Regions from separate parts of the Shewanella spartinae genome, predicted to be linked through region 2. Evidence: predicted binding sites of a transcription regulator. Region 2 holds the regulator's gene; each other region holds the start of a gene.
The links. The regulator MetJ, encoded in region 2, represses methionine synthesis genes. The targets are predictions, from matches to a motif close to TAGACGTCTAGACGTCTA.
Positions count from the first base shown of each region.

Region 1: the regulator MetJ is predicted to act here: its motif matches at 7,148-7,165, upstream of metH (methionine synthase).
Region 3: the regulator MetJ is predicted to act here: its motif matches at 8,030-8,047, upstream of metK (methionine adenosyltransferase).

Region 1 covers NZ_CP080418.1:801,289-811,644, forward strand. Annotated here, with positions in the region: gene katG (catalase/peroxidase HPI) at 1-375, shown strand, start outside; gene K0I31_RS03610 (hypothetical protein) at 1,027-2,871, shown strand; gene metH (methionine synthase) at 3,345-7,067, opposite strand; gene K0I31_RS03620 (histidine phosphatase family protein) at 7,664-8,275, shown strand; cobalamin riboswitch at 8,327-8,505, shown strand; gene K0I31_RS03625 (ABC transporter ATP-binding protein) at 8,709-9,590, shown strand; gene K0I31_RS03630 (FecCD family ABC transporter permease) at 9,577-10,356, shown strand, end outside.
Region 2 covers NZ_CP080418.1:575,639-585,994, reverse strand. Annotated here, with positions in the region: gene K0I31_RS02635 (bifunctional aspartate kinase/homoserine dehydrogenase II) at 1-651, opposite strand, end outside; gene metB (cystathionine gamma-synthase) at 671-1,837, opposite strand; gene metJ (met regulon transcriptional regulator MetJ) at 2,062-2,376, shown strand; gene K0I31_RS02620 (sulfite exporter TauE/SafE family protein) at 2,455-3,195, shown strand; gene K0I31_RS02615 (conjugal transfer protein TraF) at 3,257-4,453, opposite strand; gene K0I31_RS02610 (c-type cytochrome) at 4,966-5,295, shown strand; partial or broken gene K0I31_RS02605 (DUF3373 domain-containing protein) at 5,360-7,072, shown strand; gene K0I31_RS02600 (tetrathionate reductase family octaheme c-type cytochrome) at 7,117-8,523, shown strand; gene K0I31_RS02595 (ABC transporter transmembrane domain-containing protein) at 8,774-10,356, shown strand, end outside.
Region 3 covers NZ_CP080418.1:843,132-853,487, forward strand. Annotated here, with positions in the region: gene K0I31_RS03775 (GNAT family N-acetyltransferase) at 1-141, opposite strand, end outside; gene K0I31_RS03780 (DUF4234 domain-containing protein) at 283-588, shown strand; gene K0I31_RS03785 (dicarboxylate/amino acid:cation symporter) at 756-2,054, shown strand; gene K0I31_RS03790 (META domain-containing protein) at 2,145-2,558, opposite strand; gene K0I31_RS03795 (hypothetical protein) at 2,771-3,010, shown strand; gene K0I31_RS03800 (GGDEF domain-containing protein) at 3,024-3,968, opposite strand; gene K0I31_RS03805 (nucleotidyl cyclase domain-containing protein) at 4,189-5,145, opposite strand; gene K0I31_RS03810 (GNAT family N-acetyltransferase) at 5,267-5,842, shown strand; gene K0I31_RS03815 (hypothetical protein) at 5,857-6,258, shown strand; gene K0I31_RS03820 (VanZ family protein) at 6,321-6,764, shown strand; gene metK (methionine adenosyltransferase) at 6,834-7,985, opposite strand; gene tkt (transketolase) at 8,509-10,356, shown strand, end outside.

The sequences.
Region 1 (10,356 bases), 230 kb from region 2:
AAGGCCGACCAGCTGGATCTGACGGTGCCCGAGATGACAGTGTTAGTCGGTGGCCTGCGCGCCCTCGATGCCAACTATCAAGGGGCGAAGCACGGGGTGTTGACCCAGCGTCCCGGCACACTTAACAATGACTTCTTCGTCAACCTGTTAGACATGTCGACCCTGTGGCAGAAGTCAGATGTCGATGGCATCTATCAGGGACTGGATCGTAGCAGCGGCAAACCTAAATGGACCGCCACCTCGGTGGACCTCATCTTCGGCTCTAACTCTGAACTGCGTGCGGTCGCCGAGGTTTATGCCTTCGATACCTCTAAGCAGAAGTTTGTCGATGATTTCGTCGCCGCCTGGGTCAAGGTGATGAATTTAGATAGATAACAGGGGAGTGTCGGTCTGATGACCGTTGTAAGTCTTGGAACTCCGTTCCACACCAGGGAATGTGAGGCCTTACGGCCGAGATAAGTCGTGGGATTCCATCCCACACCAGGGCAAGAGGGGGATCTCCAGCAATCCCCCTCTTGCATCTCCCCTTGCCGCCCCAGACGAAGTTACATGCATTGATTAGGAGCCTCATACTCCAAAGAAAATCGCCTAACGACTCGGATGGGACTCCTGTCCCCCCGAGCCTTAGCCATCGTCCATGATGGCTATACGGCATTTTCATCTGCGTATTTCGGCAACTTCGATGGGGATTTGTTGTAACCACAACCTTCAATTTCCAATATTTATTATAACTTTAGGTTTAACTTAACTGACCGCATTATCGTAAAATACCTGGACAGGTTATTTTTTGAGCGCTATGTTGAGTGTTGTCGATAGAAGGTGCTGCAGGGATGGATTAGTACACTTAGATAGTTATATCTTAAGTTGATTTCATGGAAGACGACGAATAAGAAATAGTTTTCAATTGCCTCCCAATGAACGTATTTCATTCTTTGCAATCATTTTAGGTTTTTTAAGGCTTTGGATAGTTAAATTGTAGTTGTCTCGTTGCTATCTAGAAGCCTATTGTAGAGAGTCGAGATATCTATGAAATTATCCCAAGTTTTATCAAGTATTAATCAGGTTGAAAAGTCTAAGTTTATTTCATGTTTAGATAAATTATGTACCAGTGCATTGCCAAATGATAAGCAATTAGCGAGATCAGTAAGCAAGATCGATGGACAGATAAAGAATGCTTCTGGCAGCGAAATTACTTCATTGTTTGCTTTGGTTTCTTGTATCTATAAAGAGTCTATTCAAGAACAAATTGCTATGTCAGATGCCCAAATTGGTCTTTTGATAAATATTCTTACTCGAGATGGAAATTGTATTGCTCGTATCTCATGGATTGAGCATTTGTATAATAAAGAGTGGAAGGATTTAAATGATTCTGCAATAGAGATCAGAAGTTTGATTGAACAAAGCAAAGACTCTGAAGATATGTGCAGGGGAAGACAGTTAGCCATTTATCATGATTGCTTTAGTGTTGCATTTCTGAATGATGAGAAAATTAATCGAGAGGCAAGAATTACTGATGATGAAAGAAGTATCTTAAACACATTGGCTGATCGTCTAGGTATATCTATGGATGAGGCTTCTGCAATAGAACATCTGATTAATCCCATACCTCAAAATAATGTATTAGAAGGGCTGAATTCTCTGAGGGAGATGGGGGTTTTATTTATCAATAGGAAACGCTCGGAAGTGTTAGTTGCGGATGAAGTCGTTGCTATTTTAAATGAGCTTCAGGGTAAAGAGTTAGCTAACAAACATACATTGAGAATACTTAGGTCTCTGTCTGATGCAGAATTGTCAAATGTATTTAAACACTATAATAAGAAGATTAGAGGTGTTGAGCGTTATAAAAAAATTAGTGAAATAATTCATTCTAGAATCCCTATTAGAAATATCCTTCAACGAGATATATTTAATCCCGGTGAAGCCCTTAATCAAAGGAAGGATAGGTTAAAGGCGCTAATACATGACTTAGATCTTAATGTAGATAAAATTGGCGCTACGTTGGATGATAGAATCAATGTAATTGTATCTAAGTTAAATAATTCAACTAACCAAGAGTTCGAGTGCCTTAGTGCTGCAGGATTCAAAGAACTTTATGTAACACTACAAACTCATTTTCCTGATTTCGAATCTTTACTCAGAACAGAGTTTGAACTGGAAGAGTCAGAGGATATTGATACAGAGAAGTTAAGGGCTTTAAGCATTACTCCTGTGGATATACTCTATTTGCTTAGCAATGAACAAGTAAAAGTAGTTAGAGACAAGATGTCGCTGTCTAAAAGAGGAAATCCAAGGCAGTTAATTTTGGAGTCTTTTGCTAATGCAAATGAAAAGTTGATAGAGAACTATCCTGCTCTGGCTCGAAGAGATTTAGCTGCCTTGAGAAAAGCTGCTATTGATATATCAGAGGCGGAAGTTGGTGTTAAGTTTGAGGAAATAACCAAGGAGATTTTTGAGAATTTGAATTTGGTTGTTGATGAAGATGTTAGAAAATCAATTAATACAGCTAAAGATAAAGCAGATATTGTTATATCTTTAAGTGATGATGATGTCATTATTGGTGAGGCTAAAACTTTTAAAAATGGTGATTTTGCAAAATATGCGACGACATCCAGACAGGTTAAGTCATACGTAAATCGCTGTGAAAACCAAGGGAAAAGAGTTGCTCAGGTATTGATTATTGCCCCTAGTTTTTCACAGGACTTTGTTGAAAGTGCTGAAATGGATACCGAAATTAATATATCACTATTGGAAGCTGAAGGATTGAAGATGATCTATGACGCTTACAGATCTCGCCGTAATCCTAAGTTTTCGGCAAAGTTGTTAACTAAAGGTGGCTTGTTAAAAGCTGAGTTAATTGCAAAGAATATTTAAATGTTAGAGAGGTTAATTCGGGATTTTTGTAAGCTGTCATTATTAGTTTTCAATGTGGGTTAAAGCTACAACAAGTCCCCATCGAAGTTGCCGAAGGGCGTTGGAATAAATCGGGTGAGGCGGGCATGGATGCCCGACTAGCTTCCGCAGGTGCATGGATGCATCCTTCGGAAGCGCTAGCGATTTATCCATAAGCACGAGGCTCCTAACCAATGCAGTTAACTTCGTCTGGGGCGTCTGGGTGGATGCAAGGAGGGCGAGGACGAGCAGTCCTCCTTGCCTAGGTGTGGGATGGAATCCCACGACTTACCTCGGCCGTGAGGCCGTATCCGCCAAGCGGTGTGAAATGGAATCCCGCGACTTACCTCGGCCGTAAGGCCGTATGAGTTAGTTAGGCGAAGCCTCTGAACTAACGTTCAAACGAAGTTTGCGTAATCAAAGGAGTCAAGGTGATGACTCCAGATCACTTCCCGTTACACATCATAATCGAGTACTGGTGCCAACCAGCGCTCTGTCTCCTCGACACTCATTCCTTTGCGCTTGGCGTAGTCCTCTACCTGATCCCGGCCGATATTGGTCACGCCGAAGTAGCGCGACTGCGGGTGGGCGAAGTACCAGCCGGAGACGGCGGCGGTGGGGAACATGGCGTAGCTCTCGGTGATCTTGAGATCTATGGTCTCGTCGGGCTTTAGTAGCTCCCACAGCAGGCCTTTCTCTGTGTGATCCGGGCAGGCGGGGTAACCGGGGGCCGGACGTATGCCCTTGTATTTCTCGCGGATCAGCGCCTCGTTATCCAGGTTCTCATCGGCGGCGTAGCCCCAGAACTCCTTACGCACCCGCTCGTGCATCCGTTCGGCGAAGGCCTCGGCCAGACGGTCGGCCAGACACTTGAGCATGATGGCGCTGTAGTCGTCATGGTTGGCCTCGAAGCGGGCCACGTGCTCGTCTATGCCGTGTCCTGCGGTGACGGCGAAGCCACCCATGTAATCGGCGATGCCAGAGTCTTTCGGCGCGACGAAGTCGGCGAGACAGAAGTTGTCGTTGCCCACACGTTCTATCTGCATCCGCAGATGGTGAGTGGTCATCTCAACCTTGCTACGGCTCTCGTCTGTGTAGATCTCGATATCATCATAATTGACCGTGTTGGCCGGGAAGAGGCCGATGACCGCCTTGGCCGTGAGCCACTTCTCATCGATTATGGTCTTGAGCATCGCCTTGGCATCTTGATAGAGCTTGCGGGCCTCTTCGCCCACCACCTCGTCGTCGAGGATCTTGGGGAAGTGGCCATGTAGCTCCCAGCTGCGGAAAAATGGCGTCCAGTCGATGCGATCGACTAGGTCTTCCAGCGGATAGTCGTCAAACACCTGTCTGCCCAATTGATTTGGCACAAATGGCGTATGAGTGTTCCAGTCTTGCTGGCAGCGATTTTCCCGTGCGGCCTCCAGGGAGACGATCTGCTTGCGCTTGGCTTGTGAATTACGTTTGTCGCGCATCACCCGGTATTCCTCGTAGGCGGCATCTATGGTCGCCTGACGGGTCTCCTTGTTGATCAGCTTGGCCACCATGGGCACGGCGCGCGAGGCGTCGGCGATATAGATGGCGCCTTCGGGGGCGTGGGGTGCGATTTTCACTGCTGTGTGGATCTTGGAGCAGGTGGCGCCGCCTATGATGGAGGGAATATTCAGCCCCGCCTTGTGGAAGGCTTTGACGTTGTGCACCATTTCATCCAAGCTCGGGGTGATAAGCCCCGACATGCCGATGATATCTACCTTCTCGGCCTTGGCGACCTCTATGATCTTCTCGACCGGCACCATGACGCCGAGGTCCACCACCTCGTAGCCGTTACAGGCTAGCACCACGCCGACGATGTTCTTGCCTATGTCGTGCACGTCGCCTTTAACCGTCACCATGAGGATCTTGCCGTTGGATTCGCCCTCGACTTTTTCCGCCTCTATGTAGGGGTTGAGGTAGGCCACCGCCTTCTTCATCACCCGCGCCGATTTCACCACCTGTGGCAGGAACATCTTGCCCGAACCAAACAGGTCGCCGACCACGTTCATGCCATCCATCAGCGGGCCTTCGATCACATCCAGAGGACGGCTGGCCAGCTGGCGCGCCTCTTCTGTGTCCTGGTCGATAAAGTCGGTGATCCCCTTGACCAGTGCGTGTTCCAGCCGTTTGTTGACCGGCCAACTGCGCCACTCGAGATCTTCCTTCTTGGCGCCCGTGGCGCCGTCGCCACGGTACTGCTCGGCGATCTCCAGTAGCTGTTCTGTGTTGTTGGACCCTTCCACCGGGCAGGGCAGGTTCTGCACCACGGCCTCTACCCTGGCCTTAAGCTCGGGATCGATATCGTCATAGATCGCCAGCTGCCCGGCGTTGACTATGCCCATGTCCATCCCCGCATGAATGGCGTGATAGAGGAACACGGCGTGGATCGCCTCGCGCACCGGGTTGTTACCGCGGAAGGAGAAGGAGACGTTGGACACGCCGCCGGAGATCATCGCATGGGGCAGGGTACGCTTGATCTCGCGCGTCGCCTCGATGAAGTCCACCGCATAGTTGTCATGCTCGTCGATGCCGGTGGCGATGGCGAAGATGTTGGGGTCGAAGATAATATCTTCCGGTGGGAAGCCTACCTTATCCACCAATACTCTGTAGGCGCGGGTACAGATCTCTATCTTGCGTGCCATGGTATCGGCCTGGCCAACTTCGTCGAAGGCCATGATGATGGCCGCCGCGCCGTAGCGCTTCACTAGGGTGGCCTGCTCGATAAATTTGGCCTCGCCCTCCTTGAGGGAGATGGAGTTCACCACGCCCTTGCCCTGAATGCACTTGAGTCCGGCCTCGATCACCTCCCACTTGGAGGAATCGATCATGATGGGGACCCGGCTGATGTCGGGCTCGGAGGCGATAAGGTTGAGGAACTTCTGCATCACCTCGACGCCGTCCAGCATCCCCTCGTCCATGTTGATATCGATGATCTGGGCGCCGTTTTCCACCTGATCCCGAGCGACCGACAGCGCCTCTTCATATTCGCCTGTCTTGATAAGGCGTAGAAATTTTGCCGAGCCGGTGACATTGGTGCGCTCGCCCACGTTAACAAACAGCGAGTCGGCGTCTATGGTCAGCGGCTCAAGGCCCGACAGGCGACAGGCCACCGACAGATCCGGCAGCTCGCGGGCGCCGTGCTTGATGACGGCGGCGCGGATTGCCTTGATATGGTCTGGGGTGGTGCCGCAGCAGCCGCCGATAATGTTGAGCAGGCCTTCCTCGGCCCAGGGGCCGATCACCTCGGCCATCTGCTCTGGGGTCTCGTCATAGCCGCCAAATTCGTTGGGCAGGCCGGCGTTGGGGTGCGCCGACACATAACACTCGGCGATCTTCGACAGCTCCTCCACATAGGGGCGCAGCTCCTGCGGCCCCAGGGCGCAGTTGAGACCGATGGAGAGCGGTTTCACGTGGCGCAGCGAGTTGTAGAAGGCCTCAGTGGTCTGGCCCGTGAGGGTGCGGCCCGAGGCATCGGTAATGGTGCCCGAGATCATCACGGGCAGACGCTGGCCCAGCTGGTCAAACAGGGTTTCGATGGCAAACAGCGCCGCCTTGGCGTTGAGGGTATCGAAGATGGTCTCTACCATGATGATATCGGCGCCGCCCTCGATAAGGGCCTGGCTCGATTCGATATAGGCTTCCACAAGGTCATCGAAATGGATATTGCGATAGCCAGGATCGTTCACATCCGGGCTGATAGAGCAGGTGCGGTTGGTGGGGCCGAGAACCCCGGCCACATAGCATTGACGGCCGGTTTCGGCGGCCACCTCATCACAGGCGGTGCGGGCGAGTCGGGCGCCTTCAAGGTTGATCTCCCGTGACAGCTCCTGCATCTCATAGTCGGCCATGGCCACCTGGGTGGCGTTGAAGGTGTTGGTCTCTATGATGTCGGCGCCCGCCAGCAGGTAATCTCTGTGGATCTGCTTGATAAGCTCGGGTTGGGTCAGCACCAACAGGTCGTTGTTACCCTTGAGATCGCAGGGCCACTCGGCAAAGCGTTCGCCGCGAAAGTCGGCCTCCTCTAGCTTGTGGTTCTGGATCATGGTGCCCATGGCGCCGTCGAGGATCAAAATTTCCTTATTGAGCCGCGCGCGGATCGCGTCGTTAATCTGCCTTACGTTTCGAACAGGGGATTGGGTCGCCATAACTTTCACCTACTTCAACTGACCTATTGCCTAAACTGCCGCGTCTATCGATTTGACGTGCTATTTTTATTTTGGATGTATAAACGTATAGACGTCTATACTAATCGACTTATAATACCCAGGGCAAGTCTAAAGAGTATAGGGGAAGGTGCGAACAGGTCCCATCTGCTCTGCGTCGGCTTACAGACCTAGATGCAAGGCGTGGTTCGCAGCAAATGGCCCAAGTCCTTTGTAAGAAGCACAACACAGCAGATAGGCCTGTAAGCCACGCCCTTAGGGGCTTACACAGCAACCGGCTCTCTGCGTTATCTGACTTAGACAGGCCCCGGCATGCCCTGCGTCAGACGCCTTGAACGCCAATTGCTGTGTAAGCCAGAGTACCATGAGGACTTATTCGCAACTTCCCTAAGCTTAAATCTGGTTTGGCTTCGAGGAAGAATGCTGGTTAAGCCGCGTTCCCATGGCATAAGGCTCATGTCGCGAGAGTGGGTGAATCTGAAAGTTTTTCAATGCCTTATTTATCTTTCATTGCCAAGGGATACTTCCAGAGAGTATCCTGCTAACCATCTAGATTTTAAAGGTTTAATGCTGCAGTTATGACGCAAACGACACTCTATTTGATGCGCCACGGCGAATGTGAAGGCGGCAACCTGCTGCGCGGCCATAGCGATCAACCTCTCACCGAGATAGGCTTCGCCCAGATGCAGCTGGCCTATGCTAAGCTGCCCCAGGCGGTGGACAGGGTGATCAGCTCGCCGCTCAAACGTTGCCGCGTGTTTGCCGAACATCTGACGACTAAGAATCAGGTGAAGGTAGCCCTGGATGCCGGGCTCAAGGAGATCTACTTCGGCCGTTGGGATGGCCAGCCTATCCCTGAGCTGCATGCCGATCACGGTGAGGAGCTGAGTGCCTATTGGCGGGACCCTTGGGCCAATCCGCTGCCCGAGGGGGAGCCCATGGCTGATTTCGAGCGGCGTGTCGACGAGGTGGTCGAGCAACTTGTACATCAGCATAGCGGCGAGGCCTTGTTACTGATCACCCATGGCGGCGTGATACGTCACCTGATGGCCAAGGCCCTGGGGGTAGAGCGCGCCGTAGGCTTCTATACCCGGCTGAGTCTGGACTATGGCAGTGTGGTCAAGATAAGTCACTATCGCGACAAGGCGGGAGAGGGCTACTGGCGTCTGCACTGGCATGACGCCGAGTGAGTCTGGCCTTGTGTCGGCGGCAAAATTTAGCATAATAACCGGGCGCAGGGACCGCCTGCGCCGGGAGTATGGTGTCGAGATCGCCAAGGCGATAACTCGGACTTAATAGGGAATTGGGGAAGGCCCAGCGCCGCTAGCCCAAACTGTGCCCGCAACTGTGAGTGTGCCGCTAGGTCTAAGTCGACCGGTTGGCCACGAGTCAGGATACCTGCCTACTCTCTAACCACTATCTCAAGCGGGTGACTTGAGGGAGCCAATAGATGAAGAATACCTCGGGGCCGAGTCTGGCCCAAGGGAGAGGGCGCCTCGGCGCTGCTTCCCGGAGGGCGCGACCTTGAGCGCCCCTAGTCAGCCATCACAAACAGAATCACTCCTGTCTCACGGCGCCAGTGACGATGCAATTTTAGGTACAGACACAGGTGCTGGTGCAGCCATCGGCGATGGCGCCTGCGCGCGCCCAGCGCTGTCGGTACGGGATCTCAGCTGGCGCTGCGGCGAGCGCACCATCCTCTCTGGGGTCAAGTTGGATCTGCCAGAAGGCAAGATGCTGGGGATCATAGGCCCCAACGGCGCCGGCAAGTCCAGCCTGCTGCGCTGCCTCTATCGCTTCCTCACCCCAAGTAGTGGCGAGATCCAACTGTTTGGCCAGCCCATCGCCAGCCTGAGCGCCAGGGCCTTTGCCCGCGAGGTGGCCGTGGTGCTGCAAGACACGCCCCAGCATTTCGACATGACCACGGCCCAGCTGGTGGCATTGGGGCTTACGCCACACAAGGCCGCCTTCTCCATGACCACTAAGGCTGACCGCCTGGCGGTGAGTCAGGCCCTGGAGACAGTGGGGCTCAAGGATCGCGCCGGACAGACCTACGCCTCCCTGTCCGGGGGCGAGAAGCAGCGGGCGCTGATCGCCCGCGCCATAGTGCAGCAGCCTAAGCTGTTGATCCTCGATGAGCCCACCAATCACCTGGATATCCGCTATCAGATCCAGATCCTCGAGCTGCTCAAGGCCCTGGGGGTGACTGTGGTGATTTCGATTCACGACCTCAATCTCGCCAGCGCCCTTTGCGATCAACTTTTGCTGCTGGACCAGGGTAAGGCCGTGGCCCAGGGCTCGCCCAAACAGGTGCTGAGCGAGGCGCAGATCGCCAGGGTATTCGGCGTCTGCTGTCAGGTATCGCCCCATCCACAGCACGGCAACCCGCAGATTAACTATTTCTATGGCTATCACCTTCAAGATGGCGGGCATAGTACTCAGCACGGCAATGGCTTGGGTGACCAGGCCTTTGAGGCGAAGGAGGCTAACCATGATGAGCGCTAGCCTGAGTCTGGGAAGAGGCTATAGCCCGCAACAGTACCTGGCCTTCGTCTGTCTGGGATTGTTGACCCTGGCGACTCCTGTGTTGGCGGTGAGCTTCGGCGCGGCGCAGATAGGCGTCGCCGAGGTGCTTGAGGTGCTGCTGGCCAAGCTGAGCGGCGCCGATCCCGGCGGCGTGACCGCAAGAATATTGATTGAGCTGCGCCTGCCGCGCATCTTGCTGGCCTTCATCGCCGGCTTCGGCCTGGCCCTGGCGGGCGCCGTGTTGCAGACGGTGACTCGCAATCCCCTGGCCGACCCCTATCTGTTTGGCATCTCATCGGGCGCCAGTCTGGGGGCGGTTGTGGTGATCACCCTGCTGGGCGGTGTCGGCGGCACTTTGGCCAGTGTCGGCCTGCCGCTCGGCGCCTTTATCGGCGCCAGCCTGGCGGTGCTCATGGTGCTGGCCCTGTGCGGGCGGGATTTGAACACCCAGATAGAGCGCATGTTGCTCTCCGGGGTGGCGATCTCCTTCCTGTTTGGGGCGCTGGCCAGCCTGATGCTCTATTTCTCCGGGCCGCAATCGGCCGCCTCTGTGCTGTTCTGGAGCCTGGGCAGCTTTGCTAAGGCGAGCTGGCAGATGCTCTGGCTGCCCTGGCTGCTGGTGTTGGCGGCGAGCGCCATTTTGCTGCTGCTCAAGCGGCAGATCCTCGCCATTCAGGCGGGGGATGAGACCGCCCACACCCTGGGCATTCGGGTGCAGCGCCTGCGTCTCGTCAGCCTGCTGCTC
Region 2 (10,356 bases):
GCGTTCGATATCCGCCAAGCTGGCCAGCAATGTGGCGCTAAAATCTGAGCCGTTACGGCCCAGCAACAGGGTATCGCCCTGCTCGTTGGCGCAGATAAAGCCGGTGATCACCAGACGCTCCTGTGGATGAGCCTCGAGCAGCGCCTGCACCTTCTGGCGCGACTCGCCAAGGCGGATCTGCGGCACGGCGCCTTCATCGGCGACCAAGAGGGTGCGGGCATCGACATCGGTCGCCGCCACGCCAGACTCGCGCAGCAGCGCCGCCAGCAGACGGGAAGACCAGCGCTCGCCGAAACTCACCACCTGATTACGTTGATAATCGTTGAGCTCATCGAGCGACAACAGGCTGGTCAGCTGCGACTTGTCGGTGGCCAGTCGCTCTCTCAGGCTACGGGCCTGCTCGTTGGAAAGCAGCTGCTCGATTAGATTCTGCTGGTAACTCACCAGCACCTGTAACTCTTCCTGCCACAGCTGATCTGTGTCGCACAGCTCCAGCAAACGATATAGGAAATTGGTACTCTTGCCCGCGGCCGACACCACGATAAGATCATCGCTGTGGCCGTGGGTCAGTAAAATGTGGGCGACGCGGCGGTAACAATCTGCATCCGCTAAACTAGAACCACCAAACTTATGCAAATGACATCGTGTCATTATCTGCTCCTCAAACCCTTTAACTACTTACCGCGATAGCCGCTTCTAAACCCGCAAGAATATCTGCCACCAGATCCTCGCCATCTTCTATGCCCACTGACAAACGGATCAGGGTATCTTTCACGCCCGCCTCACGGCGCGCCTCCGGGTCCATGGCTCTGTGGGTCATGGTCGCGGGGACCGCCACCAGACTCTCTACGCCTCCCAGACTCTCGGCTACCGAGAAGTATTGTAACGCATCTAAAAAGGCAACGAGTGCCGATTCGCCACCTTTTAATTCAAAACTCAGCATAGCGCCGAAGCCCTTCTGCTGTCTGGCCGCAATTTCATGGCCTGGATGCTCGGCAAGCCCCGGATAATACACTTTTTCCACCGCCTTGTGGTCACAAAGCAGTGCCAATACCTTCTGAGCGTTGGCTTGGTGTTCACGAATGCGCACCGCCAGGGTTCTCAGCCCCCTCAGGGTCAGGTAGCTGTCGAAGGCTGACCCGGTGAGACCTAGGGTGTTCGACCACCAGTGCAGCAGCTCGCCCACCTCAGGGTCTTTGGCCACCACGGCGCCGCCCACCACATCGCTGTGACCATTGATATATTTGGTGGTGGAGTGCACCACGATATCGGCCCCCAGCAACAGCGGCTGTTGTAACACAGGAGAGAGGAAGGTGTTGTCCACCACCACCTGAGCGCCCACCTTATGGCTCGCCTGAGCGATGGCCTCGATATCGACTACTCGCAGCAGCGGGTTAGAGGGGGTCTCCAGCCACACCACCTTGGGTGACTGGGTCAGCGCCTGCTCAAGCGCACGCTCATCGGTTTGATCCACCACCAGGAGCCTAAAGGCGCCCTTCTTGGCCAGGTTGGTGAAGAGACGATAGCTGCCGCCATAGCAATCGTGGGGCACCACCAGCAGATCCTCTGGGCCTAACAGGCTGGTCACCAGGGTGATGGCGGCCATGCCGGTGCAGGTCACCACGCCGGTCGCCCCTTGTTCCAGTTCGGCAATCGCATCGCCGAGAATGGAGCGGGTCGGATTACCGGAACGGCTGTAATCGAACGCCCGCGGCTGTTGATGCCCTTCAAACGAGTAGTTTGTCGACAGATAGATAGGCGGCACCACGGCACCGTGCTGAGTGTCTGACTCTATGCCTCGTCGTACGGCGGCGGTGGCTAGTTTACGCGCTGTCATCTTCAACTCCTCAATATGGATCTGGGCAGGCACCTCGGACAAAAGAGATGTCTGGACGTCTAAATGTACCTAAGCCGGTAGTGGGCGTCAACAACTTTTGGACGTTTAGACGTCCAAACATTTAGAAATCTATTTGCATTTGCCAAAAATTCGAGGCAATAATTTGACTGTAATTTGTAAGGGTTTAAAATCTGCACCGAATTTTAGAATTTACAGGTGAGTCAATGACTGAGTGGAATGGCGATTATATCAGCCCCTATGCTGAACATGGTAAGAAGAATGAGCAGGTAAAGAAGATCACTGTCTCTATTCCTCTTAAGGTGCTTAAGGTGTTAACCGACGAACGCACCCGGCGCCAGGTCAACAACTTGCGTCACGCCACTAACAGCGAGCTGCTGTGCGAGGCCTTCCTGCACGCCTACACCGGTCAACCACTCCCCCAAGACGATGACCTGTCTAAAGACAAGCCAGATAGCATCCCAGCCGAAGTCAAACGTCTGATGACCGAGATGGGCATAGAGTGGGAAGAGATGGAGTGATCCACTCACACACGAATCGATAGAGGGATCGCTAGGCGGTCCCTCTTTTAGTTTTCAACCTTAGCCTGGAACATTGCAGTGCCTGCACTTCCGCTCGATCCCCATATTCTGGCGCTAGCCTCGCTTATCGTCTTCGTCGGCGCCCTCACCCAGAGCCTGATCGGTTTCGGCATGGCAGTCGTCGCCGCGCCTCTGCTCTACCTTATCGAACCGTCTCTGGTGCCTGCGCCGGTGATCCTGATGGGCTTCTCTATCGCCCTGCTGACCCTGATCCGCGAGCGTGGCGCCCTGGAATTCAACGGCCTGCAATATGCCTTGCTGGGACGCATCCCCGGCGGACTGATCGGCGCCGGCCTGCTCATGGTCGCCCCCCAGGACGTGCTCGGCATGACTATCGCCATCATCGTGGCCATCGCCGTACTGCTGAGCCTGATGCGGCTCAACTTAGTGGTCAACCGCCGCAGCCTGTTTATCGCCGGGGTGATCTCGGGGATCTTCGGCAACATCGCCGCTATCGGCGGACCACCGCTGGCCATACTGCTCTCGGGTAAAGATGCCAAGCAGTTTCGCGCGGCCCTGTCGGCCTTCTTCATCTTCAGCTCCACCATCGCCATAGTGATCCTGGGGCTTACGGGTCTACTGACCCTGCATCACTTCTACTGCTCGGCGCTGCTGCTCCCCTCTGTGCTGCTGGGTTACCTGATGGCCAATCGCCTGGTGGGACGCATAGACAAGAATAAGACCCGCATCATGACGCTGGTGCTCTGTAGCCTGAGCGCCATCTTGCTGGCCGCCAAGTCCTTAAGTGCCCTGCTCTAACACCTAGGCTCAAAAGAAGGCCGGCATCATAGCCGGCCTTCTTGTTTCTAAAAAACCTATCCTAGAAATGATAGGAGGTCTGAATCACCCCGCCCACGGCGTCATCTGTGCCCACCAGACCGGTGAGATCCAGATTAAAGGAGCGGCCTATGGTAAAGCCCGTGCCCAGGGTATAGAGATTACTGCTGGTATCTTTCATGTCGTGGCGATAGCCGACACGCAGGGCCAGCCAATCGGTCGCCCTCATCTCGCCGCCCAGGCGCCAATACTGGGTCTCGCCTATCTCATCGAATCGCTTATGACCATTAAGATCCACATCTGTCGTCAGGCTGAAGTTATCCCAATCATAGGCCACACCTAAGGTATAGAGGGCCTCGACACGGTAGGTAAACTTGCGTCCCATCGCCTCGACGGTGTCCAGTTTCTGGCTCACCAGGTTACGTCCCGACAGGCCTATGGTCATGCGTTCGAGTGGCTGAATGGCCACGCCAATATCCAGGTTTGCCACGGTATCATCGTTGCGGTACTTGTTGTCGTCGAAATCATCGGCGTCAAAGTTGTTGGCGCTGACCACATAGTTATAGGTGTCGATGCGCTGCAGCTTGGGCGAGATACCGACGGCGACCGGCATGTTGACGATCGACAGCGGGAAGCTGAGGGCCACACCAAGATCAGAGATGGCACCGGCGACCACGGCCCCCTGCGAATCCAGATCGGTGACGGCAGGCGGATTGTTAGGATCGAGATTAGTCAGGGCGTCTATGTCGCTGTCCTCGATCACCGCCACGCTCACCGCATCGATATAGGTCTTGTAAAAGATCGACATAGGCATGCGCTTGGTCGGTAAAACCACGGAGAAACCTAGCCCCACGCTGCCATAGGCATTCTCACCATCAAGGGACTTGAGATCGGCGACCAGCATGTCGCGGTAATTGGTGATCCCAGTGACGTCGCTGGCATTGATGGCCGCCTCCAGACCGTCATAGGAGGCCTGCAGGGCGTCGAATTTGTCGGTCAGATTATCGATATTGGCAGCCTCGGCACCCAGCACGGGCAACATCACGGCGCCGCCGGAATACTTGGGGGCATGAATGGCTAACAGAGCGGGGTTGATAAAGGCGGCACCTTCGCGGTTAGAGGCCGCGACCCCGGTTCCGCCCATGGCATCACTACGGGCCTCGTTGTAGAGGGAGGCGGCAGATGCCAGTGAGGCACTACCAGACAATAACACTGCGATGACCAAGCTAAGGTATTTCATCTCATTCACCCCGTTCATTATTTTTGTTCTCGCTCGAGAATCTACCCGAGTCGTCTTTAAAGATAGACTAAGACGGCTAAAAAGTGCTCTCAAAACAGCTCGATCAGACACTTTTTTTTAAATCATTTTGCCGCCCCTTCCCATTGCCAGAGAAACCTGCCGATTCGGTTCGCCACCCAGCCCGTTAAAACAGGCCCGTTTGCAATACAAAAACAAGCAAAAATACCTATTTAGAGAGAGCTGAAATAATAAAGTGTGATCTAACTAGGTGGTTTCTCCCCGAGAGCAAGATCACAAGACAGCAAAACCTTAAGAACAAAAACCATTAAATTTCATTGCATTATCAAATATTCATTAGATTTTTATCCATGATATTTTTATCAATTAGATTTTTTTCATGAAGGTGATCAACATCAAATTTACAACTAACCCCTTTTGGTAAATTTTCCAACAAGAAACAAGCATTTTGTTTCAGGTTAATAAATCGCTCAGAGTAGCGATTAAGGAAAATGATGATGAAAAACGTTGCCAAAATAGCTACATGCTTACTCCTCGCCTTCACCGTAGGCGGACAAGTCTACGCCGTCGACGGTGGTAACCCTAAGAAAGGGAAACACCTTTATAAAAAAGAGTGCAAAGCCTGCCACAGCAAGGGCGATGCCGCCGGTGAACTCACGCCCATGAGCAAGACCATGAGCCAGTGGGATCGCTTCTTCAAGCGCGACATGCACAGCGCCCAACCAGACGTATTTAAAAAGCTCTCCGACAAAGAACGCCTGGATATCCAGCAGTTCTTATACGACCACGCGGCCGACTCAGATCAGCCACAGACTTGCGGTTAACCACAGCTTTCGTAATCGAAGCGCTCATTCACCGCTCCCGATGAGCGCCTAAGGAGAGATTCACATGCGTACTCTACTGTCTATATTGATCGCTAACGCCCTGGCTATGTCAGGCTCAGTCTATGCCGCCGATAGCGATGCGCAAAAAATAGCCGAACTTAAACAATAACTTGCCGATCTCACCGAAGAGATCGATCAGATCAACAGCCGCGTCGATAAGAACGAGCGCCACACAGCTCTCGACCGATTAGAGATCACCGGCGATTTCCGTACCAAGGCCCATTCATTGCACTACCAAAATGTCACCTGGAACCCTGCAATCAAGGTGGACTTCAATGATTTTGGGGCTAAAGCCATGTCTGGTGCCTTTGGTATGCCTAACGATCCCAACTCCCCCCTGGGACAGATGATGGCTGCCAACCCGGATCTTGCCGCCGCCTTCCAGAGCGGCATGCTACAAGGTGTGATGCCTTACGTGCTGGCTCCTAAGACCACCCAAGACATCAACAACGACATCTTCTACACCACGCGTCTGCGACTCAACCTCAAGGCCAAGGTATGGGATAACGTCAGCTTCGCCGGCCGTCTCAGCATGTACAAAAACTGGGGTGACTCCACAGGTGTTCAGGTGTTCGACTCATGGCGCTCCTTCACCATGGACGGCACCAACAGTGGTAACACCAGCGGCGACTGGCTCAGGGTCGAACGCGCCTACTTCGACTGGAAGAACATAGGTGGCAGCAACACCTACCTCTCTATCGGTCGTCGTCCATCTACCTATGGCCCACCAACCCAATATCGTGAAAACGAGAAACGCGGCGGTACGCCATCGGGTCACCTGGTTAACTTCAACTTCGACGGCGCCACCCTAGGTTACAAGTTGGGTGAGCTCACCGGCATCGAAGGTCAGGTGGTGCGTTTCTGTTATGGCCAGGGCTTCGAGTCACAGTGGGGCAATGGTGAGATGTTTGGCGATATCGTCACCAAAGACACCCACCTGGGCGGCTTTAACATAGATGCCATCAACGACGGTAACCACTTCCTGCAGTTCACTCTTTTTGGCGCCAAAGATATCAACGATGGCTTCAAGGGCACCATGGCCTTCCCAACACAGCTAGCCGGCATCTTCGCACCGACCATGTACCAGGACATGCAGAAGTTCAGCAACTTCAACTTCCAGACCCGAGTACAGCCTAGCGGCGTGATCGGCGACATGTACCTGGGCGGCATAGGTTACGCCTACGAGAGCGATGAAGACTTCAAAGCCTTCGCCTCTTTCGGTTGGACCCGCGCCGAAGGCAACGGTAATGCCGGAATGTTTGGTGGCATGCTCAGCGACGCGGTATTTGAAGCACAGCTCAATGCCGACGGCAGCGAGATCATCATGATGCCAAGCGTCGCCGATGAGAACGACACCAAAGATGGTTACGGTATCTATGTAGGTATTCAGATCCCGGCGCCATACGGAAAATTCGGTCTCGAGTATAACTATGGCTCCAAGTACTGGACCCCATTTACTCAGGCACAAGACGATCCTATCGGCAGCAAGCTGGCTACCCGTGGTCATGTGGCCGAGGCCTACTATATGTTTGATATCAACCCAAGAATGTTCATCAAACTCGCCGGCCTTTACTACGACTACGAATACACCGGCAGCGGCACCCCTGTGGGCGCACCGCAGAAGGTGGATGACGTGATCGCTGGCTCTGCCTTCTCTATGTTGCCAGTAGTCGATACCGCCTATGACATCAACGCCTCACTCGTCGTCAACTTCTAACTAAGCTATCTCCCCCGGCTTAGGCCGGGGGTAGGGAACAGACAATGAAACACACACATTCTCTCACGGCGATGTTTGCTGCAGGGATCTTCGGCTTGGCCAGCCTCAATGCCATCGCCGAAAACCCGCATAAGGAAGCCATTCAGGGACCCTTTACCCAGGGCTCTCAGGTGACCGAGCAGTGCATCGAATGCCATGAAGATCACGCCAAAGACTTTATGAAGTCGTCTCACTGGACCTGGGAACTGGAGCAGAAGCTGCCCGGACGCACAGTTAAACGGGGGAAGAAGAACGCCATCAACAACTTCTGTACCTCGATTGCCGGCAACGAACCCAGATGTACCAGCTGTCACGCCGGCTATGGCTGGAAAGACAACAACTTCGACTTTAGCGACATGACTAAGGTCGACTGCCTGGTATGTCACGACACCACAGGTACCTATGTTAAAGACCCTGCCGGAGCCGGTGAGGCCTTGGCTAAGGTCAACCTGGAACGTGTGGCGCAAAATGTCGGCATGCCGGTACGTGACAACTGTGGTTCTTGCCACTTCTACGGTGGCGGCGGCGACGCGGTGAAGCATGGGGATCTAGACTCCTCCATGGCCTATCCCGACAAGGCTACCGACGTGCACATGGACAGCGATGGCAATGACTTCCAGTGCCAAACCTGTCACACCACACAGCAACACCAGATCACAGGTAATGCCATGGGCGTATCGCCAGGCGGTGAGAACGATATCGGCTGTGAAAACTGCCACGATAGCGCGCCACACGCCAACAAGCGCCTCAACACCCATACGGCCAGTGTCGCCTGTCAGACCTGTCACATTCCTTTCTTCGCCCGTAACGAACCCACCAAGATGAGCTGGGACTGGTCTACCGCTGGTAGCGATCAAGAGGAAACCGTAGACGAGTATGGCAAGCACACCTTCATGAAGAAGAAAGGCAGCTTCGTCTGGGGCAAGATGGTCAAGCCTGAATACGCCTGGTACAACGGCAAGGCCGATGCCTACATGGTGGGTGACAAGATGGATCCATCCAAGGTCACTAAGTTGACTGCACCACTGGGTGATATCACAGACAAGACCGCCAAGATCTACCCATTCAAGGTGCATCGCGGCAAGCAGATCTACGACAAGAAGCAGAACATTTTCGTTACCGCCAAAGTCTATGGCAAGGGCGGTTACTGGAAAGAGTTCGACTGGGATAAGGCCGCCAAGCTCGGCATGGAGGCTAACCAGGCACTGGCCCAGCAAGGCATCAAGTACAGTGGTGAGCATGGCTTTGCCGAAACCGAGATGTGGTGGCGTATTAACCACATGGTTTCGCCAAAAGATCAGGCGCTCAAGTGTAACGACTGCCACAACAAGGGCACACGTTTAGATTGGCAAGCCTTAGGTTACGAAGGCGACCCAATGAAGAACAAGAAAGGCGCTAAACACGCCAAGTAAATTGTAATCCCCTTTCGTCATCTCCCTGCAGCAAAGAGGTCTGGTCTACCAGGCCTCTTTTTTTTGCCCATCGACCCCCCCTTTTAGTCAACCAATCCGCTCGAAAGGATGACGAGACAAGCTTTGCAGCTAAATCAAAAGTATAGAAATTTGTCTTATATCTAACCCTTGTCTTAGCTGCTAGCTTTAGTCCTAGCAACATTGAACTACACTCTTGTTTAATCACCAATTATTCCAAGGGACGGCATAGATGGTTAAAACCTTTCGTTTGCTCGCACAGAATCAGTCGTTCAACGAACTGCTCCTCACCTCTGTGTTTATCAATCTGCTTTCACTCGCCCTGCCTTTTACTATGTTACAGATCTACGATCGTATCTTGCCCAACGAGGCACACGGGACGGCAACGGTACTCGTGATTGGAGTCGCTATCGCCATCCTGCTGGAACTGATCCTCAGGTACGCCCGTAGCTGGCTGCTCGGCGCCTCGGCGGCCAACTATGAGCTGCATACCATCACCCAGGTGGTGAAGCGTCTGCTCAATGCCGATTACCACCAAATAGAGAATCTCGGCGCGGGCAAGATCTCCCACGGCATCCACAGCATAGCGGCCATGCGCGACATCTACTCCGGCCAGGCGGCCGTGGCGCTGATGGATTTCCCCTTCGTGATCATCTTCCTCGCCCTGGTAGCCTACATAGGCGGGCCGCTGGTGTTTATCCCCTTAGTCGTCTGGCTGATCGCCGGCGTGAGGGTGTGGCAGCTGGGGCAGAAGCTCTCTCTCGCCACCAAGGAGCTGAGCCTGAGCCAGGATGAGCGCACCCGCCTCTTGATGCTGGTGCTCTCAGGCCTCACTACCACCAAGGCGATGGCCCTCGAGTCCCGCATGACCTACGCCTATAAAAAGATCAATCATCAGCGCCTCGCTCAGCAGGAGGAGGTCGACTGGCTTTCGGCGAAACTACAGGAGCTGATACAGGGCACCGCCCAGGCCACCACCTTGTGCCTGGTGATGATAGGCTGTTTCGAGGTGCTCAACGGTAACCTGACCACAGGTGGCTTGGCGGCCTGCTCCATCCTAGCCGGTCGCGCCGTCGCCCCCTTAAGCGCCATCGGCAGCCTTAGGGCCAAATACGTCAGTGCCAAGGAGGCGATGGATCAGGTCAATACCTTGATTGCAACGCCTCAGGAGACCTTTAACGGCCAGACCCGCTATCAACAGCAACTGCCCCTCGGCCCCATTAGCTTCGAGAGCGTCAGCGCCGAGAAGACCAGCGCCCGGCTCGACAACATCAGCCTGACCATCCCTGCGGGCAGCATAGTTACCGTTACCTCCAACCCCATGACCCATGCCAGCCTCCTGCTGAGTACCATTGGCGCCTATCACCAGGTGGATAGCGGGCAGATCGCCATCGCTGGCGTGCCGCAGCAGGATCACGACGGTTTCGAGTACCGTCAATCCATCTGCTATGTCCCCCCCTGGGCCAGCCTCTTCAGCGGCTCCATCTTGGAGAACATGACGCTGTTTCGCCGCGAGCGTGAGGCCAGCGCCATGCTGATCGCAGACCAACTCGGCCTATCGGCCACCCTGGCGCAGCTGCCAGCCGGTTATCAGACCCAGGTGGGCAGCAATGAGAATCAGGTGCTCAACAAGGGTGCAATCAAGCTGATCGCCCTGGTGCGGGCCCTGGCGCAGTCCCCCTCTATCCTATTGCTGGATGAGCCCATGGTCTCACTGGATGCCGACTCCCAGGCTCGCCTGCTACAGGTGTTAATGGAACGGCGCGGGCAGATGACGGTTGTCATCGCCTCCTATTTCGATGAGGTCGCGGCGCT
Region 3 (10,356 bases), 270 kb from region 2:
GGCGGGGTTTTCGAGTAGCGTCTGTACGCCTAGGGTGAGGGTCTGTTGATCTAGGCTGAGCCCCTCGGTTTCGTTGGCCATGGCCTGATTAAACTGCACCAGTGCGGTGAGATCCGATTGTTGGCCTTTTCTTATTTGCATTATCGCCTCCTTAAATTTGGCCATACTCTAGCACGCTTCATGGCCAAGCCAAGGCAGAATTTTTTCGATTGCTCCTTAGACTAAAGTCTAACTCTGCTATGCTTTGAAGAAGGGAGTGCTAAGTGTCTATGGGGTGAGGCGATGAGTGATTCTGACCAGAATGATCTTACTAAACTCAATCAAAATCAGCGTGATAGCCTGGCGCTTTGCCGGGAGCAGGAGACGGTAAATCATCTGCTGCACTTTCTGCTGACCCTGGTTACCCTAGGCCTCTGGGGCCTGGTCTGGTGGCACCTTATCCTAAAGTCCCAGGGCAAGGCGGAGCGGCTGTTTCATGGCTTCGACGACGCCTACTGGAGCCACCTCATCGAGCGCGAACAACCCCCTGCGGCCCTGCATACCTTCAGGGTCGATGCCAAACAGGAGTCTGCCTACTTCGAGGCCTGATGGGGCCTCTCTTGATATGAATCACAGCTTACTCCAGGTTTATCTGATATTATCCCCGTCCCATTTGCGTCTGCCGTCTGCTGCGTTGCTACTTGCTCCGTTGCGACAGGCTCCTCTGTCATAGGGCGGCAGGACGAAACCACTCTCGCGATTCAAGGTTATTAATGATGCGTCAACAAACCTCTTCTTGGCTGGGCCGTGCCTGGTCTGGCTGGATGTCTGTGCCCCTGTGGCTACAAATCCTTATCGGTATGCTGCTGGGTATCTGCGCCGGCCTGGGCCTGGGCGAACAGGCGGTGCTGCTCAAGCCAATCGGTACGCTTTTTGTCAACACCATCAAGATGTTGATTGTCCCCTTGGTGTTCTGCTCCCTAATTGTGGGGGTGACTTCGATGCAGGACACTGCCAAGATGGGCCGCATCGGTTTTAAATCTTTCGCCTTCTATCTGGGCACTACCTCAATCGCCATCACGCTCGGTCTGGCCGTGGGTCATATCATGCAACCCGGCGCCGGACTGGCGATGACCTCGGCAGAGAGTCACAACGCGGTGAAAGAGGTGCCTTCTATCATGGAGACACTGATCAACATAGTGCCAACCAATCCTATCGCGGCGCTGGCCAGCGGGCAGATCCTGCAGGTGATCGTCTTCGCGGTGGCCCTGGGTATTGCCCTGGTGTTGATCGGCGACCATGGTAAGCCGGCCATCAAGGTGTTCGAGAGCCTGGCCGAGGCCATGTATAAGCTGACCGACATGGTGATGAAGCTGGCGCCATATGGGGTATTTGGCTTGATGGCCTGGGTAGCCGGTGAATATGGCATGGATATGTTGATGCCGCTGATCAAGGTGATTCTGGCGGTTTATATCGGCTGCGCCCTGCATATCATAGGTTTCTACAGCCTGGTGCTGACCTTCGTGGCCAAGCTCAACCCCATGCAGTTCTTCAAGGGGATCAGCAATGCACTGGCGGTGGCCTATACCACCTCGAGCAGCGCCGGCACCTTGCCTGCCAGCATGAAGTGCGCCAGCGAATCCTTAGGGATCAACAAGAAGATCTCAAGCTTCGTGCTGCCCCTGGGTACCACCATCAACATGGATGGCACCGCCCTGTATCAGGGGGTTACGGCGCTGTTTGTTGCCCAGGCTTTTGGGATCGACCTCACCTGGGTCGACTATATCACCATCATTCTCACCGCGACCCTGGCCTCAATCGGTACCGCAGGGGTGCCGGGTGCGGGTCTGGTGATGCTGACCCTGGTATTGACCACGGTTGGCCTGCCGCTGGAAGGGGTGGCGATCATCGCGGGTATCGACCGTATTTTGGATATGGCGCGTACCGTAGTGAATGTGTCCGGAGATCTGGTGGCCACCACAGTGATCGCCAAGTCTGAAGATGAGCTGGATCTCGAGCACTACAACGCCGATGCCGAGCAGAGCCAGATACTGGCAGAGCGTCTCGATAGTTAGTGTTAAATAGCTAGTTTTAAACAGCCAAGCCGAGTTTGAGACACAAAAAAACCGCCAATCCGGCGGTTTTTTTTATGTCGGCAATAGTGCTTACTGCTTGCTGAGGATCAGCTGGGTTTCGCCATCGGCGTCGCTGAGCAGCAACTTGCCTTTGACCAGCTTGGCCTGGGTGACCTGAGACATGGCCTGCATGACATTACGCTCTTGCTGCATCAAGGCATCGACACAGGCCTTCATCGTGCTACCGGCGGGGGAGAGGGTTAGGGCCTGACCGTTAAGCTGATACTGGCCGAAGAACTGGTTACAACTGTTGTTGCCGCTCAATGCGCCATCTTCTGCAAACACCAGCTGGGCCGGGCTGTAGTCGATAACGGCCTTACCCTGGGCGGCCTCGATATGCCAGCTACCTAAAATATCCAGATCCTCGCCGCCTGTGAGGGATGCGCTTTGACAGGCAGATAAGCCGAGCAAGGTACCGGCGATAAACATTAACTTCTTAAACATGGGGAAACTTCCAATTCTGTGAGACAGATATTTTGACAAGCTTACGCCTAATTAAAAAGCCTTATTCGGGGTTTTTCCATGATATTTTGTTCATGGTAAGCTGTTTCCACTGTTGGCCCAGCTGCTTCGACGACAAACTAGGCTGACGACAAACTGTGCCGACGACAAACTGTGCCGACGACAAGCTTTGCTGAAAGGGGAAAGACGAAGCTATGATGACAGGATTAAAACTGGCCCACTGGTTGGGACTCGCCATGGTGCTCGCCGGCCTTGGGATCTATGGCCTAACCTCCTGGACCGAGCAGATCCAGGGGATACTCTTGGTTTCAAGCCTGATAGGCCTGGGGCTGGTGATGATGTCGCCTTTCCCCATAGTGCTCTTTTTTCAATGGGCAAAGGCGCAGGATCAGAGCCAAGACGCACCTGAGTGCGAGAGCCAGCGCAAAACTTAAGGCTAAACTCGCCCTAGGCCTTTACGCCGCCTTGCTGTTTCAGCTCTCGGTTGGCATGTAGATTCTGTCTCGCCGCCTCGACCATGGGCTCGATGGCAAGATGTGTGGTGGGGGTGAAGAAGCTCACGCCTATGGCTATCTCCGCCTTGATCTCCTCCTTGGCGATCTGCTTGAGCAATCGCTTGGTGAGGGATTCGAGATTAGCCTGACTGTCGACGAAGGCCAGTATGGCAAACAGGCCATCTTCGATGCGCGCCGAAACATCGGCGTCACGCATATTATGGTGTATCACCCGGGCTAACTGCCTTAGTCCCTGACTCTGTTCCATCACTCCCTTATAGGAGGTCATGTCCTGCAACAGGACGATACCCGCATGGGAGCCGAAGCGGCGACTCAGGCTCAGCTGCCTTGGCGCCATCAGGTTGAAGCCGTAGGGGTTGAGCATACAGGTGAGATCGTCCTGTACCGACATCATCTGAATCTGCTGCATCAAAAACAGGTGCTTGAGCTCCGCCTGGATCAGCGCCTTGGCGTTTTCCATCAGGGGCAGGAGTCGCTGAAAGTGTTTACTGCGCTGGCTGTCGCAGATCAGCATGACGCCGAAGGGTTGACCGTCTGACCAGTAGAGGGGCAGGGCCAGCAGGCTGTTAAAGCGTGCCAGGTGACTCTTGGGATCTTGGCTCTTGGTCAGATCCAGCAGGCCGTAGGCGGTGTGGCTCTTGAGGGCCTGGGTGAGGCTGGCATCATGAAACTGAGTGCCGGCATAGAGATTAAGATCTGTGTGCTGGCGACTACAGACCACCTGATACTCGCCGTCGATAAACTGCAGCACCAGACTGGCCTGGGCCTGATAGAATTCATTAAGTAGATCAACTTGTTGCTGCCAACGTGGCAGGGTAATGGCTGGGTGGTCGGCTTCCCTGAGCCAAAGGCTGGTATCGGCGCATTCTAATAGCATAGTAGTGCTCGCTTATTGTTATTATTAATTTGCATAACTCGCTAGTTGCTGTGGGGTCAGCCGAAAGACTGACGACACAAAGTGTTTACATCATACTCAAAAATCATATGTTGTGAGAATGTAAATTTTCAATTTTGCGAGCAAAATCTGTTTTTTCGTTTTCCTAACCGAATCTCTAACGCCTGTTTCTAATGCCAGTTTCTAGCGCTAGCCTCTAGCACTAGGCCTCAGTCTGAATTTCATCGTCCTTCTGCTGAGACTTGAGTTGCTGCTTGGCCTTCTCCAGCATGGGCGCCAACTTGGCCGAGGAGTCGGGGGCGAAGAAGGAGTGGCCCGAATCCAACTTGAGGCGATCATTTTGTTGTAGCAGCAGTTTCTCGACCCTGTGGCTGATGTGGTTGAGATCCCGCTCGGTATCCACAAACACCAGCACCACGAACTGGCTGTGGCTGTAGTGGGCGGCGATGTCGGCGGTGCGTATGGTGTCCTGAATGATGTTGCCCAGCAGGCGGATATGCTTGTCCTCGATCTCGTCAATCAGCGGCGGATTGGGGTAGAGCTCGAAGAAGAGGATGCCGGCATGGGCACCGAAGCGACGGCCCAGATTGAGCTGTCGCGGCGCCATCATGATGAAGCCATAGTGATTGAGCATGCCCGTGTCGCGATCCCGCATCGACAGCGACTCGATGCGCTGGCTCTGACACAGGAGTGCCAGGTCCTGTTGCAGTAAGATCTGGAAGGGCTCCAGCATGAAGGCGTTGGTGCTGGCGGTCTCCTTACTGGCGGGATTGATCACACACAGACAGCCGAACACTGTGCCGTCGGGCCAGAGGATCGGCCTGGATAGCATGCTGCTGGCGGTGGCGAGATCTTTGGGGAGTTCGGCGTTGGATTCCCGGCTCAGATCCAGGTTGACCCCTTCGGGCTGACTGTTGGACAGGCGGGTGAAGAGCTCGAATTTCTCGTTATATAGGGTGCCGGAAAGAAACCTGCGGGTATCGTTGATGGAGCTGACGATGATCTCAAAACCCAGGTCCGTCTGTTGGGCGACAAAGGCGACATCGGCTTCGAAATAGCGTTTCATCAGTTCGCACTGATGCATCCACCTGACTAAGTTGATTTGCGCGTTATCGTTTTCAAGTATACTCACACCCGTGTGAATGTTTTCCGGCAGCATGATCGGCTCTAACCTATTGGTGTTTCAGGTGTGTTAAGTGTGGTAGTCGATTAGCTATTTTGCAAATAACCCGAAGATTTAAGGGGATATTCTTGTTTCTTCACAGCATAGTGAGTCCGTCATGGTGATCCGTCTGGCAACCCGCGCCGACCTTGATGCCATCGCCGCCCTGGAAGCGAACCAGTGGGAGGCCGAGCTTGCCCCAGATCAGCGCGGCGGCATGATGACGGGCCAGAGTTTTAGTCGCCAGCAGCTAGATGAGCTGATCCAGCATCATTGGTTGTTGCTGGCCGACGTTGGCGGTGAGATTGCCGGCTACGTGCTCGCCGGTCGCTGGCCTTTCTTCGGTGACTGGCCCCTGTATCGTTATCTCTTGAAACGACTCGAGGCAGGCCGTTTCGAGATGGGTTGCTTCGAGACTGGCTCGGGTATAATCAATAAAGCCAACAGCTGTCAGTATGGTCCCATCTGGATAGCGCCGTCCCAGAGGGGGTCTGGCCTGTTTGCCGACATGGTGACCGAGCTCAAGAAAGAGGTGGCACCTCAATATTCCTACATGGTTACCTTTATCGCCGAAGAGAACGAACGTTCATTCGCCGCCCACACCCAGAAGGGGGGCATGCAGGTGCTGGACTTCTTCGAGTTCGATGGCCGCGGTTACTACCTGCTGGCGGTCGATACCGCAGGCGCTATCTAGGGGAGGGCGACCTTATGACGAGCAATAATACCGAGAGTGACATGAATGAGAGCAAGATGGCTGAGAGCAAGATGCAAGGCTTCCCACCGCGTCTCGCCGAGCTGCTTGAGCCCTATGCCGGCGTCAGCCTTAGCGCCCTGGATAACCTCAAGCTGCTCAAAGCCTTGGCGGACCAAGCGGCGCTTAGCTGCGAGTGTCTCGAGCTCAGCGGTGAGCCCCGCGCGCTTTACGTCGCCAAGTGGCATGAGCATTGGTTTGATTGCGGCTTTAGTAATGCCTATAGCGCCGAGATACGGCCTATGACGCCGCCATCAGAGACGCAGTTGGCGACGGCTAACAAGGTCGAGGTGCCACTGTTAAATGCGCAGCAGCTGAGTTTCATGTGCATGCAGTATGCCCACTTCGATCACTGCTAGCCGGGATTGAAGAAGGTGAAACAGAGAAGTGGAATGAAGATATCAAGGATGAGTCGTTTGTGATGGTGAGAACCTTTGCCCTGCTGGGCGTGTTATTCAGTGGTTTCCTGGTCTGGCTGATCGTCAGCGCCGATGCCGGGCGCACTAACCCCTTGTTTGAGCTGGCCCATGCGTTGCCCTATGGCGATAAGCTGGGGCATATGCTGCTGTTTGGTACATTGACCCTGTTTGCCAATGTTGGCAGCAACTTCAGGCGCGTCTCTTTCGGAAGGCTTTCTTTAGGGCGACTTTCTTTAGGGAGAATGAGTGTAAGGCCTTATCTGGGGGCTGTGGTGGTGGCGATTGTGGTGATCATCGAGGAGTGCAGTCAGCAGTATTTTCCCAGTCGCACCTTCGATGGCTATGACTTACTGGCCGATGGGGTCGGTATCTTGCTCTTTAGCCTAGTGAGCCTCTATCTTGAGAAGCGAATCTCTACTGGCAATGAGACCTCTAGTCGCAATTAATATATCTCATTGACCAAGATGCAAAAAAGCCGCCAAAGGGCGGCTTTTTGCTGACTGGCAAAACCAAGCTTATAGCTTAGCGTCTGCGCGCAGGGCTTCAGCCTTATCGGTGCGCTCCCAAGGGAACTCGTTACGACCGAAGTGACCGTAAGCCGCAGTTGCCTTGTAGATAGGACGCGCTAGGTCGAGCATTTCGGTCAGGCCGTAAGGGCGCAGATCGAAGTGTTGACGAACCAGGCCGATAAGCACTTCTTCAGAGACCTTGCCTGTGCCGAAGGTTTCGACGCTGATAGAGGTTGGCTCGGCCACACCAATAGCGTAAGAAACTTGGATTTCACAGCGATCCGCCAGACCGGCAGCCACTATGTTCTTCGCCACATAACGGGCCGCATAGGCCGCGCTGCGGTCAACTTTCGATGGGTCTTTACCCGAGAATGCGCCGCCGCCGTGACGAGCCATGCCGCCGTAGGTGTCGACGATGATCTTACGACCCGTCAGACCACAGTCACCCATAGGACCACCGATAACGAAACGGCCGGTTGGGTTGATGAAGAACTTGGTCTCTTTGTTCAACCACTGTGCCGGTAGCACAGGCTTGATGATGGTTTCCATCACGCCTTCGATCAGATCAGACTGGCTGACGCTGTCGCAGTGCTGGGTAGAGAGAACCACGGCGTCGATGCCGACGATCTTGTTGTCTTCGTAGGCGAAGGTCACCTGGCTCTTAGCATCTGGACGTAACCAAGGCAGGGTGTTGTCTTTGCGCACTTCTGACTGACGCTTCACCAATGCGTGAGCATAGGTGATAGGGGCTGGCATGAGGACGTCAGTTTCGTTGCTGGCGTAACCGAACATCAGGCCCTGGTCGCCGGCGCCTTGCTCTTTAGGATCGGCGCGATCGACACCCTGGTTGATGTCTGGAGACTGCTTACCAATGGCGTTGAGTACCGCACAAGAGTCGGCATCGAAGCCCATGTCTGAGTGGGTGTAGCCGATCTCGCGAACCGTCTTACGGGTTAGCTCTTCAATATCGACCCATGCAGAAGTGGTCACCTCACCACCTACCATCACCATGCCGGTTTTGACGTATGTTTCACACGCCACACGTGCCTTAGGATCTTGCTCTAAGATCGCGTCGAGTACCGCATCAGAAATTTGATCGGCGATTTTATCTGGATGACCTTCTGAGACCGACTCAGAGGTAAACAAGTGCTTTGCCATAATGGAAAAATCTCGTCTTTAAACAATTTGAATGTGTAGAAGTATCTACATCTAGACGGCCATTTTAGTGGAAATCAGATCGGATAACACCCTTTTCGATGAAAATTGTGGAGTAAAACCGGGTAAATATTCTAATGCTTCGGATGAGTTTAAATAAAAGTGCAACTTAAAATATTGTTAATGTTGGATTTTTATTGTCGTTATAAGGCCGCTATTTTTTATTGCCAAAGGATCGCTCAGGCCAGTTAGATGAAGATCGTGGTGAGTCGGGTCTGCCTGCTCAGTCTTGTGCTCGCAAATTTTGGTGAGGGCGACGGAGAAGTTAAAGCGGCGAGGTGAGGTTTTGCCTGGGGTCATCTTGAGTGTCACTGAGGTGCACTTTTTCGCGTCTAGATGGATTTAATCTAAGCTAAAGGGCGAATTTTATTTGCGTCCCATCCACGAGTAGGGGAAAATATGCCCCCATTGTTGCCCGCAAAATCGGCCCGCAAAATCCCCAACATTCAAATCAGCAGGAGAGAGCATGTCATCTCGTAAAGAACTCGCAAACGCTATCCGTGTGTTAAGTATGGATGCCGTTCAGAAAGCCAACTCTGGTCACCCAGGTGCGCCATTGGGAATGGCCGATATCGCCGAAGTGTTGTGGAATGATTTCCTGAAGCACAACCCGAACAACCCAGAGTGGGTCGACCGCGACCGTTTCATCCTTTCAAACGGCCACGGCTCTATGCTGATTTACTCTCTGCTTCACCTGACGGGTTATGCATTGCCGATGGATGAGCTGAAGAACTTCCGTCAGCTGCACTCTAAGACGCCGGGTCACCCTGAGTATGGTTACACCCCAGGTGTTGAAACCACTACAGGTCCACTGGGCGCGGGTATCAGCAACGCCGTAGGTATGGCGATTGCCGAGAAGACTCTGGCGGCGCAATTTAACCGTCCTGGCTATGACATTGTCGACCACTACACCTACTGCTTCCTGGGTGACGGCTGTCTGATGGAAGGTATCTCTCACGAGGCCTGTTCACTGGCGGGTACCCTAGGTCTTGGCAAGCTGATTGCCTTCTGGGATGACAACGGCATCTCTATCGACGGTCACGTCGAAGGCTGGTTCACCGACGATACCGCCAAGCGTTTCGAATCTTACGGCTGGCATGTGATTGCCGGTGTCGATGGCCACGACAGCGATGCTATCCGCAAAGCAATCGAAGAAGCCAAGTCAGTTACCGACAAACCAACCATGATCTGCTGCAAGACCATTATCGGTTTCGGTTCACCAAACAAGTCTGGCAGCCACGACTGTCACGGCGCGCCACTGGGCGATGCCGAAATTGCGGCGGCTCGTGAGTTCCTGGGTTGGGAGCACGGTCCATTTGAGATCCCTGCAGACGTTTACGCGGGTTGGGATGCTAAAGAAGTGGGCGCGGCCAACGAATCTAGCTGGAACGAGAAGCTTGCTGCCTATGAAGCCGCTTACCCAGAACTGGCTGCTGAATATAAGCGCCGCGTGATCACTGGCGAACTGCCAGCCGACTTCGAAGAGAAGGCACAGGCCTTCATCAAAGAGTGTCAAGAGAAGGGCGAGAACATCGCCAGCCGTAAGGCATCACAAAACGCTATCGCGGCCTTCGGCGCTATCTTGCCTGAACTGCTCGGCGGCTCGGCTGACCTGGCCGGTTCTAACCTGACCCTATGGTCTGGTTCTAAGGGCATCCAGGAAGATCCAGCCGGTAACTACATCTACTACGGTGTGCGTGAGTTCGGTATGAGCGGCATCATGAACGGTGTGTCGCTGCACGGTGGTTTCATCAACTACGGCGCGACCTTCATGATGTTCATGGAATACGCGCGTAACGCGGTACGTATGTCTGCGCTGATGGGCATTCAAAACATCTTCGTTTACACCCACGACTCTATCGGTCAGGGTGAAGATGGCCCGACTCACCAACCGGTTGAGCAGCTGGCTAACCTGCGCATGACACCAAACATGATGGTATGGCGTCCATGTGATGCGGCGGAAACTGCCGTAGCTTGGAAGATGGCTATCGAGCGTCGTCAGGCACCGACTTCGCTGGTATTCAGCCGTCAGGGTCTGCCTGCACAGCCACGCAGCGAAGAGCAACTGGCTAACATCGCCAAGGGTGCTTATGTGTTGCAAGATTGCGCCGGTACACCAGATCTAATCCTGATTGCAACCGGTAGTGAGGTGCAGCTGGCACTGGATTCGGCTAAGGCGCTGAGCGAGCAAGGCAAGGCGGTTCGCGTGGTCTCTATGCCATCTACCGACGTGTTCGACGCGCAAGACGCCGACTACAAAGAGTCTGTACTGCCTAAGTCAGTCACCAAGCGTGTGGCCATCGAAGCGGCTCAT